DNA from 2 places in the Peribacillus sp. NPDC096540 genome. Region 1 is predicted to be linked to the other one. Evidence: riboswitches for the same ligand, from Rfam matches in the RefSeq annotation. Region 1 holds a riboswitch; the other holds the start of a gene.

Region 1 (9,709 bases):
AATAGAGGTGATAGGCTCATATGAAAAGTGTCCTGATGATTGTGCAAAACTTTTATCCTGAAATTGGGAGTGCAGGAAACAGGATGAAAAATGTATATCTCAATTTGAAGCGGAGCGGCTATGAGGTAACAGTCATCACTTTGAAGCCGAGTTATCCTCACCAAAGTTTATATCAAGATGCCCACTTTTGGGATGAAGTAGATATTGAGGAGAAAGATATCATCAGGATTCAACCAGATAAAGTGAAGAGGTATACAAGCAATATGTGGAGACGCTTGCTTCATTATTTGGAAGCGATGTGGCTCTTCATTTACACAATTATCCGATTGGAAAAAAAATATGACTATGTGTTTGTCACGACGCCACCTATTTTCCCGATATTGGCGGCATTGATAGCCAAGAAAAAGATGAAGGCAAAGCTAATTACCGATGTAAGAGACTTATGGCCCGAATCACTGCAGGGAGTAGGCGTATTCGCGAATAAGTGGATCTTGAAAATGTCTTTTTTCCTTGAAAGAAAAATATATCAACACTCTAACCAAATTATCATCAATAGTCCTGGATTTAGGGATTATATCCTTTCAAAAGGAGTCAAAAATGATGATATCCAATTCATTCCAAACTCGCTTACTGCAGACGAGCTGAACTTGAAAAAAAGGCTTCCACCAATTTCAGAAAATAGGATCAAGGTCGTTTATACGGGTAATATCGGACTTGCCCAAGATATTAAAAAGTTAATAGCGGTGGCTGAAAAACTGAAAGAACATAAGCAAATTGAGTTCACGATTATTGGATATGGCTATCGAATGTCCGAAGTCCAAGACGAGATATCCTCTAAAGGGTTGACTAATATAAGGGTCATCAAAGCGATGAACAGGAGGGTGACTCTTAATGAAGTATCCTCTTCCCATATTGCGTATGTAAGCTTAGTTGAGAAGGATGTTTTTAACAAGGTGTTACCTGGAAAAATCATCGACTATATGTGTGTTGGGAAACCGATTGTCGGTGATGTCGCCGGGCGTGCCAGACAAATGATTTCAGAAGCGCAATGCGGGATGGTGGCAGATAGTAGAACGGTTGATGAAATCAGTCAACATATTCTAACAATGGCCTCTGAGAAAGCTCTTCGCGAAGAGCTTGGTGAAAATGGCCATCGATATGCGGAACAAAATTTTCTATGGTCAAAAAATATTCAAGGGCTCATTAACGTGATGGAAGCATCTAGCTAACGGCATATCTGGAAAAGTGGAGGTAAAAATGGCGAAGAAGGTATGTATGTTTGTGTGGAATCATTTTACCAACGATGCACGGGTTCTAAGGGAATGCACTGCCCTTACTGAAGAAGGTTATGAAGTCGACTTAATTGCTATTTATAACTGGAAAAATGAAGAATTACCAAAAAAAGAGAAACATAAAAACGGATTTAATGTCATTCGAGTGAATAATCGCTGGGATAGACTAAATAGAGTGCTGAAAATTGTTAAAAAAGTGAAAAATAAGATGTTTGAATTGACCGTTCTCACTTTATTGGTTTGGAATACCTTGATGAACATGAACTTGATTACGGGCTGGATCAGTACTGTCGTATTAGTGGGTGTTATGGCGCTTCTTGCAATAATCGCCACAATTGTTACGAAAACAAAACTACCGAATCTTTTGACAAGAAGCTATATTTTTTTTCAAATGGTTCATTACGGCCGGAAAAAGAAGTATGACTTTTATCATTCGAATGATTTGAATACGTTAATGCAGGGAGCGATCAGCAGTAAATTTCTAAGACGTAAAAAGCTCATATATGATTCTCATGAAGTTCAAACGAGCAGAACCGGTTATAATAGCCGGATTTACGGGATAATGGAAAAGTTTCTATTAAAATTTGTCGACGAAATGATCGCCGAAAATCATACTCGTGCTAAATATAATGAAGACTTATATGGTCTGTATCCAAAAGTGGTCCATAACTACCCAATCCCTACCTTGCCTGAGGAAAGTACAGTCGTGGATTTACACGAGTTGCTCATGCTGCCAGAGGACGAGCCGATATTGTTATATCAAGGCGGCATTCAAACAGGCAGAGGGCTAGAGAAAGTGGTTGAGGCTGTGCCAATGATGGAAGCAGGAACGCTTGTTTTTATTGGAGATGGAAAGATCAAGCCTGAATTAATAAAAAAGGTAGAGGCAATGGGTCTCGAACATCGGGTGAAATTTATCCCGAAGGTTCCGGTTGACGATTTGCTTCATTATACGAAAAACGCATATTTAGGTTTTCAGGTATTGAATAATGTCTGCTTTAATCATTATTCTGCTTCTTCCAATAAGTTGTTTGAATATATGATGAGCGGAGTACCTGTCATCGCCTGCAGCTTTCCAGAAATTCAAAAGGTAGTCGAGACTGAGAAAATTGGTTTGTGTGTCGACTCCCATGACCCACGTTCTATTGCGGACGGAGTCAATTATTTATTAAAGCATCCAGAAAAAAGAGCTGAAATGAGCAGCAATTGTCTTAAAGCCCGCCTAAAATACAATTGGAAACAAGAGAAAGAAATCTTCATCCAAATCTATCAATCAGCTTAACCAAACTAGAATACTAGAAGAAAATATGATGAGGAGTGGTTATTATGAAATTATGTACAATGGGACTAGGTTATATAGGACTTCCAACATCTTTAATGTTCGCAAAACACGGTGTAGATGTTGTTGGCGTGGATATCCATCCTGATGTTATTAATAAATTGAATAATGGAAAGCTCCATATTGAAGAACCTGGACTAGAAGAAGTGTTAAATGAAGTGCTAGATGCCAAAAGATTTCGTGCTACCTTGAATCCGGAGTCTGCGGATGTTTTCATCATTGCGGTCCCAACTCCAAACAATGAAGATCTACACCAATCGTGTGATCTTACCTATGTTATGCAGGCAACTTCAAGTGTTCTTCCTTTTGTTCAGAAGGGAAATGTCATCATTATCGAATCGACGATTGCACCAAGGAGCATGGATGATCATATCAAGCCATTGATTGAGAAGTCAGGGCTAACGATCGGGAAAGACATCTTTCTTGTACATTGTCCCGAACGTGTCTTACCAGGAAGAATTCTAGAAGAATTGGTGCATAATAACCGAATTGTCGGCGGCATCACAGAAGCCTGCTCCTACAGAGGAGGCCTTGTCTATGAAACTTTTGTTAAAGGGGAAATCATTCGTACGGATGCGAAAACGGCTGAAATGTCCAAATTGATGGAAAATACCTTCCGTGATGTGAATATTGCTCTTGCGAATGAGTTGGCTAAAGTTTGCTTCGAATTGGATATCAATGTATTGGATGTCATATCAATGGCAAATAAGCATCCACGTGTAAATATTCATCAACCAGGACCAGGGGTAGGTGGACATTGTCTCGCGGTCGATCCTTATTTCATTGTCGCTAAAGCTCCTGAGACAGCTAGAATCATCAAATTAGCCCGCGACACGAACGTTTCGATGCCGTATTATATCGTCAATTGTGTCAGGATGTTACTTGAGGGTATCCGTAAACCAAAGGTAGCGGTTTTTGGACTTGCCTACAAAGGAAATGTAGATGATATCCGTGAAAGCCCGGCCATTGATGTTGTAAATATCCTAATGAGCATGGATCAGATGGAAGTATCCTTGCATGACCCACATGTCCAATCTGGGAAAATGCCAGTCGTTTCTGTCGAAGACGCTGTAAAAGATGCCGACCTGATTCTTGTCTTAACCGATCATAATGAATTTAGAGAAATGGATTATGACAAACTATCGAATAAGATGGCTCATAAAATGATTTTGGATACTCGGAATTGCATTGATGCCAATAAACATAACATCCAAATTGCCAACTTAGGCAATGTATTCGAATATAAAACAGAACATTTGAAAGAAGTAAGGAACAAAATGATTATCTAATAAACAATTGATTCTGCAAGGCCGGATATGATAGGGATATAAAGGGTGTTGACTCAGTCAGCACCCTTTATAGTTGTGCAACATGTTAAATCATTTGATGAACTTGTAATTTTATATTTGCAGCTCAGTCTATTTAATAAGGAGGAGGCTGTCTCTTATGGGCGATCAAGAGGAGTGAATTTCATACGTATGAAAAAAGTATGACGAACTTTCTTGTGTATTATATTGGCCAACTGGATGTAGAGGATTTGGTACAGGAGACCTTTCTCAGGGCTTTTGAGAAAACCAATGAATTATACCACCAGCTGGAACATAGGGGACAGCCTCTTGGCTATTTTTAATTCAAAATTCATAGTATAGATTGGATAATTAATATGTTCTGTAAATATGACTTCCTATGGGGACATGTGAAGAGCAGATCCTGGCGCTTCAGGTTATTGTGGATTTTACAGGAGTTAGAACGTGATGATTGATTTTTCGCTTAGATTAATCAGTTTATAAAGAAAGGACCAAGCAAGTTTTGCTAAACTCGATAGTAATGGAGATTGTCTACAGTTTTTTTGATGGGTTGTAAAATTTGAACGTTACTTTCCACTTCAGGCACTCGCTTTCCGCGGGCGGCCCGGGAGCCTCCTCGGCGCCTTTGCGCCTGCGGGGTCTCCCTTGGACGCGCTTTTCCCGCAGGAGTCTCACACCTTCCGTTCCAATCCACTTTGTTTTAACAATTAGATATAAGCTTTTGCCTACAGTCTTTTTTGTTTTTAAAAAATAGAAGTATTAAAACTTGAGGTGATAAGGATGCTTTCGAAACATGATTCTATTCAGCGAGATCAACTTGAAATGATTACTTTAGATCAACTGGTGCCATCGAACCATTTGGCTCGTAAAATTGAAGCCACCATTGATTTCCCTTTCATTTATGACTTGGTGAAAGATATGTATTCAGAGGTCGGTCGCCCAAGTATTGATCCAGTTATTTTAGTTAAACTGACATTCATTCAATGACAATATCAAAAGGGGTTCGGAATGTTTTAATTCCGAACCCCTTTTGTTTTTGTTTATTAAAATTAAGCAGTCGGTCCGCCAAGTTCTTCAATTTCACTTGGAACGCTTCCGAATTTTTTAAAGTTTGCACGGAATTGAGCAGCAAGGGCTGTTGCTGTTTGTTTATATGCAGCAGGATCTGCCCAAGTCTTGATTGGTTGAAGCACTTCGTCAGGAACACCAGGAACATGAAGTGGAATATCCAAACCGAAGATATCGTCTTTGACTGTCTCGATGTTTGCTAATTCGCCTTCAAGTGCTGCTTGTACCATTGCACGAGTGTAAGCAAGTTTCATACGGCTACCAGTTCCGTATGCACCGCCAGTCCATCCAGTGTTGACAAGGTATACTTTTGCGCTGTGTTCGTCAATTTTATCTCCAAGCATTTCAGCATAGCGTGTAGCAGGAAGAGGTAAGAATGGTGAACCGAAGCAAGTTGAGAATGTAGCTTCTGGTGAAGTTACTCCTCTTTCAGTGCCTGCCAATTTACTTGTGTACCCGCTTAGGAAATGGAACATTGCTTGTTCTTTAGAAAGTTTGCTGATTGGAGGCAGTACGCCTGAAGCATCAGCTGTTAAGAAAATGATTGTATTTGGGTGTCCTGCGATACTTGGGTTCACGATGTTATCAATCGCTTGCATTTGGTATGCAGCACGAGTGTTTTCTGTTAATGAACTATCATCGTAGTTCGCTTCACGTGTTTCTGGATCAACAACTACGTTTTCCAATACGGCACCGAAACGGATGGCATCGAAAATTTGCGGTTCTTTTTCGCGTGAAAGGTTAATTGTTTTTGCATAGCAGCCGCCTTCGATGTTGAATACACCGTTAGAAGACCAGCCGTGCTCGTCATCACCAATCAGTTTGCGATTAGTGTCTGCAGATAAAGTTGTTTTACCAGTACCAGACAGTCCGAAGAATAAAGCGACATCTCCTTCACGTCCTACGTTAGCAGAGCAATGCATTGGAAGGATTCCAGCCTCTGGAAGTAGATAGTTCATGATTGAGAAGATCGATTTTTTCATTTCACCTGCATATTCCGTTCCACCGATTAAGATAGTACGGCGTTCAAATGACACGATGATGAATGTTTCGGATTTAGTTCCGTCGACTTCTGGATCTGCTTTGAAATTAGGTGCTGAGAGAATCGTGAATTCTGCTTCATGACCTCTTAGTTCTTCTTCATTTGGACGGATGAACAAAGTATGAGCGAAAAGATTATGCCAAGCATATTCATTTACCACTCGGATGGGAAGACGTGATGTTTCGTCTGCACCAGCGAAACCTTTGAAAACAAAGATCTCTTCTTTTGCTTTTAGGTAGTCAACTACCTTATTATATAGTTTATTGAATACATCTTCAGAGATTGGTTGGTTTACTGAACCCCAATCTACTTTGTCTTTAACAGATGCTTCGTCTACGATATATTTATCTTTAGGTGAACGGCCAGTATATTTGCCAGTTTCAGCTTTTACTGCGCCAGTTGATGTCAAAACGCCTTCGTTTCTGCTTAATACTTTTTCAACTAATTGGGGAACTGAAAGTTGAGTTTGCACATTATTTCCTGCCAATAATTGGTGTAACTCATTAGAAACGTCTACAGAATTCATATATGAGGTACCTTCCTTTGTTTTAAGTTTTATATTACAATTAGTATAACACATTCACTTAAATAGTCTATACTATTTATTTTTTTTTGTGATAATTTTTATATGGTTTCCTTAATCATTTTTATAAATGCGTTAAGAACCGAGTTCGGATTCTTGCATATACTTGAATGGAGGAATCTTAACTAGAAAGAAAACCCATAATCAAGATTGGTAGCTGGATTAAAGGTTATGTAAAAAAAGGATGGGTCTCGCTTCAGAAATATAAAAAAGGATTGTTTTATTTAATAGGAAGTAACAAAGAAAAGAATAACATGCTATTACCTCGAAAGGCAAAGTCATAAAAAGTTTTTTACGCTTCGAAGTTTGCTTTTTTAATTTTCTTTTATCTTTGGAAATTATCTACAGTTTCGTTTTGCTTTCTACTTCGAAAATCCAATAATGACGGAGCATCAGCACATTTTTTTTTTCGAAAGCTACGATGGGGGGAATTGTTCTTTTTAGAAAAGCATTGACAGATTCCGACCATATACGATAATATCTTAAATTGTACGGATTCTCTTATCCCGAGTTGGTGGAGGGACAGGCCCTTTGAAACCCAGCAACCTGCCATATTGAACTTGACTCCAAGATCAATCGCCGAAAATAAAGCGATAGTTCTTCAAGGAATAGTGGTGATGGTGCTAACCTGAGCAAGGTAAAAAACCCTTGAACGATAAGAGTGAAAGGATAGATGACAGAATTTTAAACCTTTCCTCATTTGCCAGGGAAGGTTTTTGTGTTTTTTAGTAATTCTGTGTCTATAGTTGAAACTAATAAGGGAAAACGAGTTCCGTAAAAAATCAGGCTTTTGCCTACAACATACTAACTTCCAAGGAGGAAATATGATGTCAAAGAAACGTCTATTTACTTCTGAATCTGTTACAGAGGGCCATCCGGACAAGATTTGTGATCAGATTTCAGATTCCATTTTAGATGCTATCCTTGCTAAGGATGCAAATGCACGTGTTGCGTGTGAAACAAGTGTAACAACAGGTCTTGTACTTGTTGCAGGTGAAATTACAACATCTGCTTATGTGGATATTCCACGTATCGTTCGGGATACGATTGCAGGAATTGGTTACACACGTGCGAAATACGGTTTCGATGCTGAAACTTGTGCCGTATTGAGTTCTATTGATGAGCAATCTGCCGATATCGCAGCTGGCGTAGACAAAGCGTTGGAAGCTCGTGAAGGAACTATGTCAGATGAAGAAATCGATGCGATCGGTGCAGGGGACCAAGGGCTTATGTTCGGTTTTGCTTGCAATGAAACAGAAGAGCTTATGCCACTTCCGATTTCATTAGCTCACAAACTTTCATTCCGCTTGTCTCAAGTTCGTAAAGATGAAACGCTTGCTTACTTACGTCCTGATGGTAAAACACAGGTAACAGTGGAATATGATGAAAATAATCAACCTGTAAGAGTCGACACAATTGTAATTTCAACACAACATGATTCAGAAGTAACGCTTGAGCAAATTCAAGCTGACTTAAAAGAACATGTGATTAAAGCAGTTGTACCAGCTGAATTAATCGATGCTGGGACTAAGTACTTCATTAACCCAACTGGCCGTTTTGTAATTGGCGGACCACAAGGGGATGCTGGTCTTACTGGACGTAAAATCATCGTTGATACGTACGGCGGATACGCTCGTCACGGCGGCGGTGCATTCTCCGGTAAAGATGCTACAAAAGTTGACCGTTCTGCGGCATACGCTGCTCGTTACGTTGCGAAAAACATCGTAGCTGCTGGCCTTGCTGACAAAGCGGAAGTACAATTGGCATACGCAATTGGTGTGGCAGAGCCTGTATCAATCTCGATCGATACATTCGGAACTGGTACAGTAAGCGAAGAAGTACTAGTTGATCTAGTACGCGCTAACTTCGACCTGCGTCCAGCTGGTATCATCAAAATGCTTGATCTTCGTCGCCCAATCTACAAACAAACAGCTGCTTACGGACACTTTGGCCGTACAGACGTTGATCTTCCTTGGGAACGCACAGATAAAGCTGAGATTTTAAAAGCAAAAGCATAATCAAATAAAAGAAAAGGTGCTTCGCAACTAGCGAGGCACCTTTTTCAATTGTGAAATGGATTAATTTGTCGACTGAGGGAATAATTCAAGAAATCCTATTTAATCCAGTCATTTATTTTTTTACTCGTGAATAATGCAAGTTTACTCGTGAATTTTCATGAATTATTTAATGCGTTCTGCATTTTTATAGTATTGTCCTTTTTCAGCATATTCTCCGACGATACGCTCCATATCCTTACGATCTTCATCGTTAATTTCTCGTACCACCTTAGCTGGACGGCCGAATGCCAATGTGTTTGGTGGTATAACTTTGCCTTGGGGAACAAGACTTCCTGCACCGATGAAAGCTCCTTCCCCGATTTCTGCTGCATCAAGCACAATCGACCCCATGCCAATAAGAGCTCCTTTACGAACTTTGCAGCTATGTAAAATAACCTGATGGCCGATGGTTACTTCGTCCTCAATAATTAATGGATTATTCGGACTTTGGTGGAGGACGCTGTTATCTTGTACACTTACTTTATTACCGATTATAGTAGGGGCTACGTCGCCACGTATAACGGTATTAAACCAGATTGACGTTTCGTCGCCGATTTTTACATCACCTGTCACGACAGCATTTTCAGCAATATAAGCGCTTTCAGAGATTTCAGGTTCTTTCCCTTTAAATGGATAAATAATCATTTTTAATCATTTCCTTTCCGAAGTAGATGTTTTTATGTATTATTTTAATATACCGTATGTAAATAGACTTTGCTATTTATAATAAAAATGTAGAATTTGTTAGAGTTCCTTTTTGTCGAAAATCATGAATATGGTTATAATTTATATATATTATTTTTCAGCTATCATTGATCGTATACAACAAGAGAAAAGTGAAAGGGGGATTTCGAATGTGGAAATGGGAGACAGAAGGAGACGCAAAAGGCGTCATTGTCATCATTCATGGGGCAATGGAACATCACGGCCGATATAAGTGGGTAACGCAAATGTGGCTTTCAGCCGGATATCATGTTGTCATGGGCGACCTTCCTGGGCAAGGGATGACAACTCGTGCCTA
Region 2 (9,709 bases), on a different contig from region 1:
TTGAATCATCATATATAAGTGGCTCAATGCCTGATACGGCATGGCCATGTGCTGATTCCCTCATTTCACGGGGCTGAACGCCTTCTAGAACCTTAGAAAGCTCTTTAATATGTTCTGGTGTTGTTCCACAGCAGCCCCCAATGATATTGACCCAGCCTTTTTCTGCAAATTGCTTCATTTTCTCTGCAAGGGAAGTCGGGGATTCATGATAATGACCTTCTTCATCAGGTAGGCCAGCATTCGGATAACAGCTAATGGCGCTGGTTGATATATCTGCAAGTGTCCGAATATGGTCTATCATGAACTCTGGTCCTGTTGCACAGTTCAAACCAACAGCCACAGGCTTCATATGTTCAACTGATAAATAGAACGCTTCAATAGACTGACCGGCTAGGGTCGTACCCATTGGTTCGATTGTACCTGAAATGATGACAGGCACTTCTTTCCCTGTTTTAGCAAAGGCCGCTTTTATTCCAGAAAAGGCAGCCTTTACATTAAGCATATCCTGACAGGTTTCTACTAACAACAGGTCCACACCACCGTCTAATAGACCGAGTGCCTGTTCTTCATAAGAATCGGTTAAAATATCAAATGTGGTTCCTCCTGTAACAGAAAGTGTTTTTGTTGTTGGCCCCATTGAACCAGCAACATATCTTGGCCATTTATCATTTGAATATTTTTCACAAGCTTTCACGGCAAGTTCAGCTGAAATTTTATTAAGCTTATAAGCAATCGTACTTATTTGGTATTCCTCAAGAACGATGCTCGTGGCTCCGAAGGTATTTGTCTCAATAATATCGGCACCTGCTGCTAAGTATTTTTCATGGATGGTTTGGATGATTTCAGGTTGCGTCAGTGATAAATATTCATTACACCCCTCGAATTGTTCTCCCCCAAAATCCTCTGCTGTTAAATCCTCAGCTTGTAGCATGGTTCCCATTGCCCCATCAAGAAGGAGAATCTTAGACTTTAACTGTTCTTGAATCGCTTTTTTATTCATGTACTGCCACCTCTGATGTATGTTTACTATCGACTTCTCTAATATATTTTGTAAGTTCCGCTGTCATTTCATAGCGAAGGAATGGTGTAATTAAATAAATCCCCTTGAATTTTTCTCTTGCGGCGTCCACCAGTTCTCTGGCGATATTTACACCTTCCATTCTTGACTTTATCGGGTCATCCCCAGCTAAAGCCATAGCCCGCCTTACATTATCAGGTAATTTAATACCAGGTATTTCGTTATGGATAAATTCCGCATTTCGTGTGCTCGTTAACGGCATGATTCCGACGAAAATCGGAGTATCTAAATGTTTTGTCGCCTCATAAACCTCTTCAATCTGATCAACTGAATAAATCGGTTGGGTCAAAAAGGACTGAGCACCGCAAGCAATCTTCTTTTCCATCCGCTGAACGGCCTTATTCAAATATTTCACATTTGGGTTAAAGGCAGCCGCTATTTTAAAATTGGCTCGTTGACCTAGGCTTTGACCGGAATAAGAAAGACCTTCATTAAATTGTTTTACCATACTAATTAAGTCGAATGATGATAGATCATAGACTGAAGTAGCACCTGGGAAGTCCCCTATTTTTGAAGGATCACCAGTGATAATCAGTATCTCGTTCAACCCCACCGTTTGAAGTCCCATTAAATGTGACTGAAGGCCAATTAAGTTCCGATCACGGCACGTAATATGCACCATTGGATTTACATCTAATTGGTTTTTCAACAAATTGGCCAGCGCCGCATTAGATATCCTCGGCGAAGCAAGTGAATTATCAGCTAATGTAATCGAATCAACACCCGCATTTTTTAATGCCTCCGCACCAGCCATAAAACCTTCAATTCCTAATTTTTTCGGCGGATCAAGTTCAACAAGAATCGTTCTTTCAGTTTTGGCCTGTTCATGCAGGGGTAGTTCCAGTTCTCTATGATTCACTTCAATTATTTCGATTTCACGGGCTTTCGTCATTTTTTCTTCTATTGGAACTAAACTCCCAATCGCATTTTTCACAGATTGAATATGAAGTGGTGTAGTTCCACAACACCCACCGATAATCGTGGCACCCTGCTCACGAAGCTCAAGGGCACTTGAGCCAAAATATTCAGGAACTGCTTTATAAACTAGTCTTCCATCCACGTAATCCGGTAGGCTGGCATTTGGATAGATAGCGATAGCAGCTTGTTTTGGCAAAGTCACTTCTTCCAAGGCGCGAATCATATGATGTGGACCGAGACGGCAATTCACACCAACAACATCAGCACCTAATTGCTCGAGTTTTTGAAATGCTTCATTTAAATGGATCCCATTTTGAAGATTACCTAATTCATGCATCGATACATTTGCAATAATTGGCAATCCAGTTTCTTTTTTAACAATTTGCAACACGGTTTCAAGTTCTTCCAAATCATAAAATGTTTCAAGGAGAATCCCATCAGGATTTTCTATAAGCAGACTATATAGCTGCTCACGAAAACCTCTCTTTATTTCTTCCATGCTTAAATCCGATTTACGTATACTTCGCTGAGCCCCTATAGTACCAAATACAAATGCATTGCCTTTTGCGGCTTTTTTAGCTAGGATAACTCCCTGACGGTTAATTCGGCTTACTTCATCTTCAAGACCATGCCGTTTCAATTTATTAAAGTTGGCTCCGTAAGTATTCGATTGTAGAATATCAGCACCTGCTTCTAAATAGGCACGATGAATGGATTCAATTTGATCAGGATTAGTGCAATTTAATTCCTCATAACATTGATCGATTCCATATGAGTATAATAATGTTCCCATTGCTCCTTCTCCAACCAGCATTCTTTCTTTCAATTCTTTACGAAAATCCATATGTACACCCTCTCTCAAAAACAATTCTGTTTTTGTCGTTTTCTATGAGTATGAGAGAAAAGAAAAAAAAACCTTCTCAAAGAAGAAGGTTTTTTGAAACATTCTCCTCATCTATCAAGCTCTGCTTGCTGGATTTAGCACCTTTGCCTAAGCTGGTTGCTGAGGTTTCTTCGGGCCAGTCCCTCCACCTCTCTCGATAAGATCCATTTATAAAGTTTTCTTAACATTTTAAAATTTGATTATATTTAATTTACATTAATAATCTGTCAATTTCAATACCTGATCGTCATTTTTTTCACTTTTGAAGCACCAATTCTTTCTCCATACATCAAAGAAGCTGTAAGAAATGCTATATCATTTCCTTCGGAATCAATTACTTCAATTTTTTAATCCCCTCGAAAAGGTTGAGTATCTTTAACAATAAAATTTACAATGTCATTAGGATATCTATTTAAAAAAAAATGTTCTCCTTTAAACTTATGAAATTTCGCATTCCCTTCAACAACTTCGGTCCATTTTTGAATTTTTTTGATAGGAGTCGAAAAATCATTATCCGCATAAAAAACGCTTATTCCACAACTTATTTTTTCTGCTTTGGGTTGAAACTTATAATTGTCCAATATTATAAAATCTGCTCGCAAAATCGGAAGAAATATATCCATAATCTCTTTTGTATAAAATTCCTCTGAAAGTCCCCCATATTGTTCTACCGTTTGCAAGAAAGTTTCATTAGTCATATTTTCAATATTATCTCTCTTTTCAGAAATATGTGGAGCATTTCGCCCAGAAAAAAACAGATGGGTTGGTTCCTTAGTTCCCATTTGCTTAAGTTTATAATATATCTCATAAGTCAATAAGGCTCCCATACTGTGTCCAAATATAACATATTCATCGTCATATTTTAATTGTTCACTTATTCTTTTTGCGATATCTTCACTTGCTTCACCAACAGACTTGTAGCAAGGCTCTCTGAATCGAGTTCCTCTTCCAGCCAATTCACTCATACACAATTCATATCTATCCGGCAGTAGTTTTTTCCATTCATAATATACATTTACCGACGCTCCAGCATATGGAATCGGAAATACTTTTATTTTATTTATTTCACTCACTCCTATGTTCAACTAAAGCCCACTATAAATTACTATATAGACCAATAAATATTCAAGATACAACCATATGTAACAAAAACGGACAATAGAAATTCAAAAGAAACATTTACAAAAAAATAAACTTCGCTCCTAGTAATTTTTATACTTTATTTAATTATACTTCTCTATTCCTCGCTGCTCTGCCAGCAACAAATTTACCATACCACTATAACTATTTAAACCGTCTGCCTGGTTATTCGCCTTCAGATAAAAGTCATTTACAATTCTTGAAATACTTGAAATAACACTCTCATACTTATCCCGATACTGCTCATTTTGTACTATGTCATGCTGCACCGCCTTGGACAGACTGGACATTATATCAGACGCCTTATCTGAATCAACTTTCTTTAGCGCAGATATAGAATAATCAAACGCTAGAAAAAAACCACTGTAAAGTATAATTGGATCATCCTGCTGCTTACATGCCAGATAAGCTATAAAATTTGCCTCATCCTCATGCATAAAACCACTCTGATGTGCCAATTCATGTGCCATAGTAGCAGGCGCCAAAAAAACTGGCACATGAACATTGATATTGGATTCAAAAGTAAAAGGGACAAAAATACCATGTATCCCTGCACGCGACATTAGTTTTGACATCACCACTGGTTTTGGTGTTGAATATAAAGAATGCTCCAAAATAGGATATTTCTTTGATAACATTTGCATCGACAAAACTGCGTGTTGTGCATAATAATCAAAATTATCTGATTTTTGAGCCAAAAGATCAGTATCCTCTACCTTTTCCCTTGCCAATTCCATTTCAACCGCAAGTGACTTACATAATTTCACCAGTTCCTCATCACTGTAGTTCTCCTCTTGATATGCGGTATAAGACAAAAAAGAATATCTATGATAGTTTATTCCACCCAAAACAGTATAACAAAAATATATCACGCTACAGATCGCAACTATTCCTAGAGTTCCACGATAAACTACCATTCTACGTGCACCTTTACTCATGATGACCTTGCGCACATAATAAACTATATAAAATAGCAAAAGCATCACAACCAACACTACGAGCCATTCACTAACAGAAAATTTGACCCAAGAAGGTAAAAATCCTACTATTTTTGACAATATCGGATATACAGACCTACTGTATTTTTCTGCCCAATCCTGATGGTTCTGCGCGTATTTTGTCAGTATATAAGCCATAACTCCAAGTGAGATCAACGGCAATCTCTTAAGTAAAAGCTTTTTCATAATATACTCCTCCTATCGAATTAGTATAGGATGTACGCATAATATCATTTCTTTATTTCAATATACTTTTCCTCATAAAAATCATGTTTATTAGAAAAGACATATTGATTCATAAAATCTATAGGAAGTACTTCATAAGCCCAGTAGATACCATTAGGTCTATTACTTGAAATAGCTTGTCGGGCGATTTCAGCAGCCACCGTACCCGTTAACTCTGAACTCGTTTCCATTTGTAAATTCAATCTGCACCTAACATTCTTTCCATTTTTCACTCCTGTAGCATCAATGACTAACGCTATCCATTCCTCTTTAGGTTGCTCCTCTAAACTAATGTCTAGTTTTTTCATGGCTTCTTCAACCGAAGACTCAAGCTGCATTTGATAAAATTGCATTGCCAAACGAAAAATATAATCATTTGCTGCTATATTGTACCAGTGAAGTTCTTGTACCGAACTAACTTCTAGAATATCAATTATCTCTTGACTTAAATACGGTTTCTTATAGACAGGGACATCCACTTCAGGTACAAATTCTTTCTGCATCATATTTATATTTTCCGTTTTAACAGAATTATCACTCCAATAAGAGTCTGTTTTTCCAATTACACTATGCCCACTCATTAATATATCTGAGATAGAAGTTTTCGTATAATGTTCCGCACCACCAATATAACAATTCACATACTTAGTTTCGTCTAGTAAATGATTTATCACTCGTTTTAATAGTAGCCCTGTGATTCCAGGACAAAAACCAGCTCCTATGTAATTTACACCGTTAGCTTTAAGCTCTAGCTTTTGCTCCTGATTCAATAATAAAGCATTGGAAGCATCAACATATTTTGCTCCTACTTTCATAGCTGCCTGAGCAACTCTATCTTTAATTACAAATTCAGGTCCTGCACAATTAATGACAACCGTACAATCAGTACAGAATGCAATCAAGTTCTCCCAGTCGAAAATATCCAAAAAGTGGTAGTTAAAATTATTAAGGTTCAATAATGCTGTAGGTTCACGCCGCTGTCCGCCCTTAACTATAAAGTCTTTACATAAGTTCTTACAAATGACTTCACCGATCATTCCGCCACACCCAACAACTGCTATTTGCTCCATCCGTACGACACCCCTTTAATTTGATACAAACATAAAACAGTCCAAACTTATACATACAGTGAGATTTAAAATACAAGACTAGTTATACCTTTTCTATTAAAAGATCATTATTATGTCTACTCAACATACTCAATGCATAAAATCTTTGTCTGGCTTCCATTAATTCATGATACGTCCCGTGTTCTTCAATTTTTCCATTATTCAATAAGACAATTTCATCATATCCACTAAGAATTGATTCATCCAGCCTATGTGTAATGGAAATTCTCGTAATGCCCTGCATTTCACTTAACATACACTCAAGGTCACTAGCTGTTTGATTGTCCAACGCTGAAGTCGCCTCGTCCATAAGTAATATAGGTGATTTTCTCAGGAGTGCTCTTGCTATAGAAATTCTCTGTTTTTCCCCACCTGAAAAATGGATTCCATTTTCTCCACATAATACATCAAAGCCGCCTCTGTCATTAATCAATTTCTGTAACATACTCTTCTTTATTACTTGCTCAAACTCATCTGTGTCACATTCACGAAACAATTTTATATTTTGTTCAATCGTATCATCAAAGATAAAACAGTCCTGATGAATAAAACTAACATTTTGGAAAATGGACTGATCACTTATTTTCTCAAGATCAACCCCGTCATACCTGATATTTCCTTCATACCCATCATAAAACCCAGTCAACATCTTTAATAAGGTTGTCTTTCCACTCCCACTTGTTCCTACAATTGCATAAGACTTTCCATATTCAAATTCAAAATTAATATCATCTAAAATTTTTTTCCCATCTACGCTTAACGAAAGCCCATTTAAAGAAATTTTATTACTAAATTTAGGAATATCAAATCTTTGAGTTTGATCCGTTTTTGCCTCTCCTATTTTATTGAAATTCATTAATATAGCCCGACTGGCCTGCCTTTTGGTAAAACCAGTGATGAGTCTATTAATAGGAATTGTTACACAATTTAACAATTGAATAAAAGCCATAATCTCTCCTACTGTAATTTCTCCTTTCATTAGCTGCTGAGTTCCCACAATAAATATGACTACAGCAACAAGAAATGTTGAAATATCAGTAAGTGAAAGAATTAGTGACAGCAGATTTTCGTATACCATTTTTGCTTTTTCCTGCTTGTTCGCCTTTGCCTTTGCCCTTTCAAAAATCTCTTTTTCGATGTTAAAGCTCTTAACAACCTGATTTCCAGATAATATATCTTTAATAAAAGATACATAACTTTTATTTTGCTCAGCCACTTCACCTTGTGCTTTTTGCATACGATTATTAAATATACTCGAAACTGCAAGTGGAATGATACAAGTGAGTAATATACTCAATGCAAGGAATGAATTAATGATAAACATCATAAGCACTCCACCTACAAGCATAGCTAGCTGAACAAATATTTCCACGGTCCCTTTTATATAATCGTTTTGAATTATAGTTATATCATTTGACAATCGTGATATGTAAGTTCCATTACTCTCCTTGTTGAAACTTCTCATATCTAACCGTAAAATATTTTCAACAAGGGTATTTTTCAGGTTTAACGTTGCCCTTTTTGTATATAAATTTTTAACAGCATACCCCACATACATTCCCACTGCACCTAAAGGCAATAAAATAACTGAAATAGTAGTTAACTCAACGATATTTTCAATATCTTTGTTAATAGAATAATCAATAAATTTTTGTAGTATAATCGCCAGTGCAATAAACAGAATAGAAGTCACGATACCAAGTAAGCAGGACAAAATTAGTAAGCCTATATTCTTTTGGTATATACTTTTTGAAATATTTTCGTTCATACTATAAGCCCTCTTCTTGTTTCTAATTTCATTTAGAGCGTGTCTAATTTACACTCCAATTGTTTATTGCTAGATCATGTGCATATTTCAGATATTTTGGGTGGGACCGCCACGAGCATATGCACATGATCCAGCATCATATGTCCTTCTTATGATTTCTACTCCTTTGTACTTACACAAGCGCTTCATTATTCAATTAGGAATTGTCTTACTTGGTATAACCCTCCTTCCCTCCCCACATAGCAGGTGGGTTTATGTTTTGCGCATTTCATGCACCCAACTGGCTAAATCCTAAATAAAAATGAAATAGATTTTGTGCACTTGCTCTGCGTAAGATACAACATTAAATATTCTTCATGACATCCTTAAGGAGCCCTTCTTCAATTGTAATACCCGAAACACGGGCACTCAGAATATCGTTATGAGTGTAGAAGTGCATTCCAACTCCGAGGTCTTCACAATCTACAACCACTGTTTCTAAAGAAATTTCCTCTAATAAGATGACATCTTTACTTGCATATTTATGAAGTATTCCTTGATAGTTAATGATTGGAATTAGATTTATCATGTTATCAACACCATACTTTTGCGATATGAGCAACAGCTTTTCTGTAATTGCACGTTTATCAACACTATTTTTGCCTAATGCTAATAGAACTTGAGCTTGCATTTTGGTATTAATATCATATATCAAATAATCCAAATTTAAAGATAATCCCAGCATTTCCTTATTTAGATCGTTTCTGTTATGTTCCATAATGGCAAATGGTATTCCAGGTAATTTTTCAAATAAATCACTGTACATAAGCCCTGATAAGAATTCCATTGCTGTTTTATTAGGATATTCGTTAAATTTCTGAATTTGTAAATCATTTAGTTTTATATCAATTTTTGTAACTCTTTTAGGGTCTCTTCGAGAGTTCAACATAGATGCCTTCTTAGCAACTTCAAGATATCTTTCAATCTCCCTCTCTTGCTCACAAGAGATTTCTAAACTCTTAACTTGATTTTGAATTATTTTGCAATAATTTATATAAGAATACTCGTTTTGCGTGTTAAATCTGTTCATTAAAGCTTCATAAATCATAGTCTTTAACATATCTTGCGAAAATCCGTCCCATACAAGATGATGAATCGCACTAAGTACCAAGCAATTATTCTCATCTATTTCACAAATTAAAAATCTGGATAATAGCTTACCATCTTCCAGAAAATCTAATTCATTAACAATTTTTTGGAACTTTTCAACAGATAATAACCCTAAACTACCTTTCATAATTGGAATTTCCCAATCATCAGCATATTCGTATTCTTCTAAATAACGCATTTTCTGATTGAGCTTTGTTCTTAATGCACCGTGTCTGGAGATTATTTTCTTTATTGCCAAATAAACACTCCTTGCACTGCTTTCTATGCTTATTATGTTAGTGATAGCCTCAGTATCTTGACGTAAAAACACTTCCTGACCCGCCAGTAATTGGCAATTTGAAAAGCAACGTGTTTTAAGATAGTTGTTTCCATAATAATCCAATTCTTTCTGAATGGCAATCCTCAAATCACCGTCACGGTTATCCTCAAGCCAATTATTAT

The links. A riboswitch is a leader RNA that binds a small molecule or an ion and turns the genes downstream of it on or off. The one in region 1 is predicted to bind S-adenosylmethionine.
Region 2: it holds a riboswitch for S-adenosylmethionine, as region 1 does, so the genes downstream of both, ACQKMR_RS25355 (bifunctional homocysteine S-methyltransferase/methylenetetrahydrofolate reductase) here and metK (methionine adenosyltransferase) in region 1, are expected to answer to the same signal.

The regions. Positions count from the first base shown of each region.
Region 1 is NZ_JBNNTG010000012.1:33,583-43,291, forward strand. Features, by position in the region: gene ACQKMR_RS12625 (glycosyltransferase family 4 protein) at 21-1,229, shown strand; gene ACQKMR_RS12630 (glycosyltransferase) at 1,258-2,574, shown strand; gene ACQKMR_RS12635 (nucleotide sugar dehydrogenase) at 2,619-3,920, shown strand; partial or broken gene ACQKMR_RS12640 (IS5/IS1182 family transposase) at 4,719-4,922, shown strand; gene pckA (phosphoenolpyruvate carboxykinase (ATP)) at 4,988-6,574, opposite strand; SAM riboswitch class I at 7,130-7,293, shown strand; gene metK (methionine adenosyltransferase) at 7,456-8,649, shown strand; gene ACQKMR_RS12655 (gamma carbonic anhydrase family protein) at 8,812-9,330, opposite strand; gene ACQKMR_RS12660 (lysophospholipase) at 9,543-9,709, shown strand, end outside.
Region 2 is NZ_JBNNTG010000047.1:132-9,840, reverse strand. Features, by position in the region: gene metH (methionine synthase) at 1-1,000, opposite strand, end outside; gene ACQKMR_RS25355 (bifunctional homocysteine S-methyltransferase/methylenetetrahydrofolate reductase) at 993-2,840, opposite strand; SAM riboswitch class I at 2,945-3,043, opposite strand; gene ACQKMR_RS25350 (thioesterase II family protein) at 3,227-3,964, opposite strand; gene ACQKMR_RS25345 (DUF3810 domain-containing protein) at 4,103-5,173, opposite strand; gene ACQKMR_RS25340 (saccharopine dehydrogenase NADP-binding domain-containing protein) at 5,248-6,312, opposite strand; gene ACQKMR_RS25335 (ABC transporter ATP-binding protein) at 6,395-8,119, opposite strand; partial or broken gene ACQKMR_RS25330 (transposase) at 8,209-8,311, opposite strand; partial or broken gene ACQKMR_RS25325 (hypothetical protein) at 8,463-9,709, opposite strand, start outside.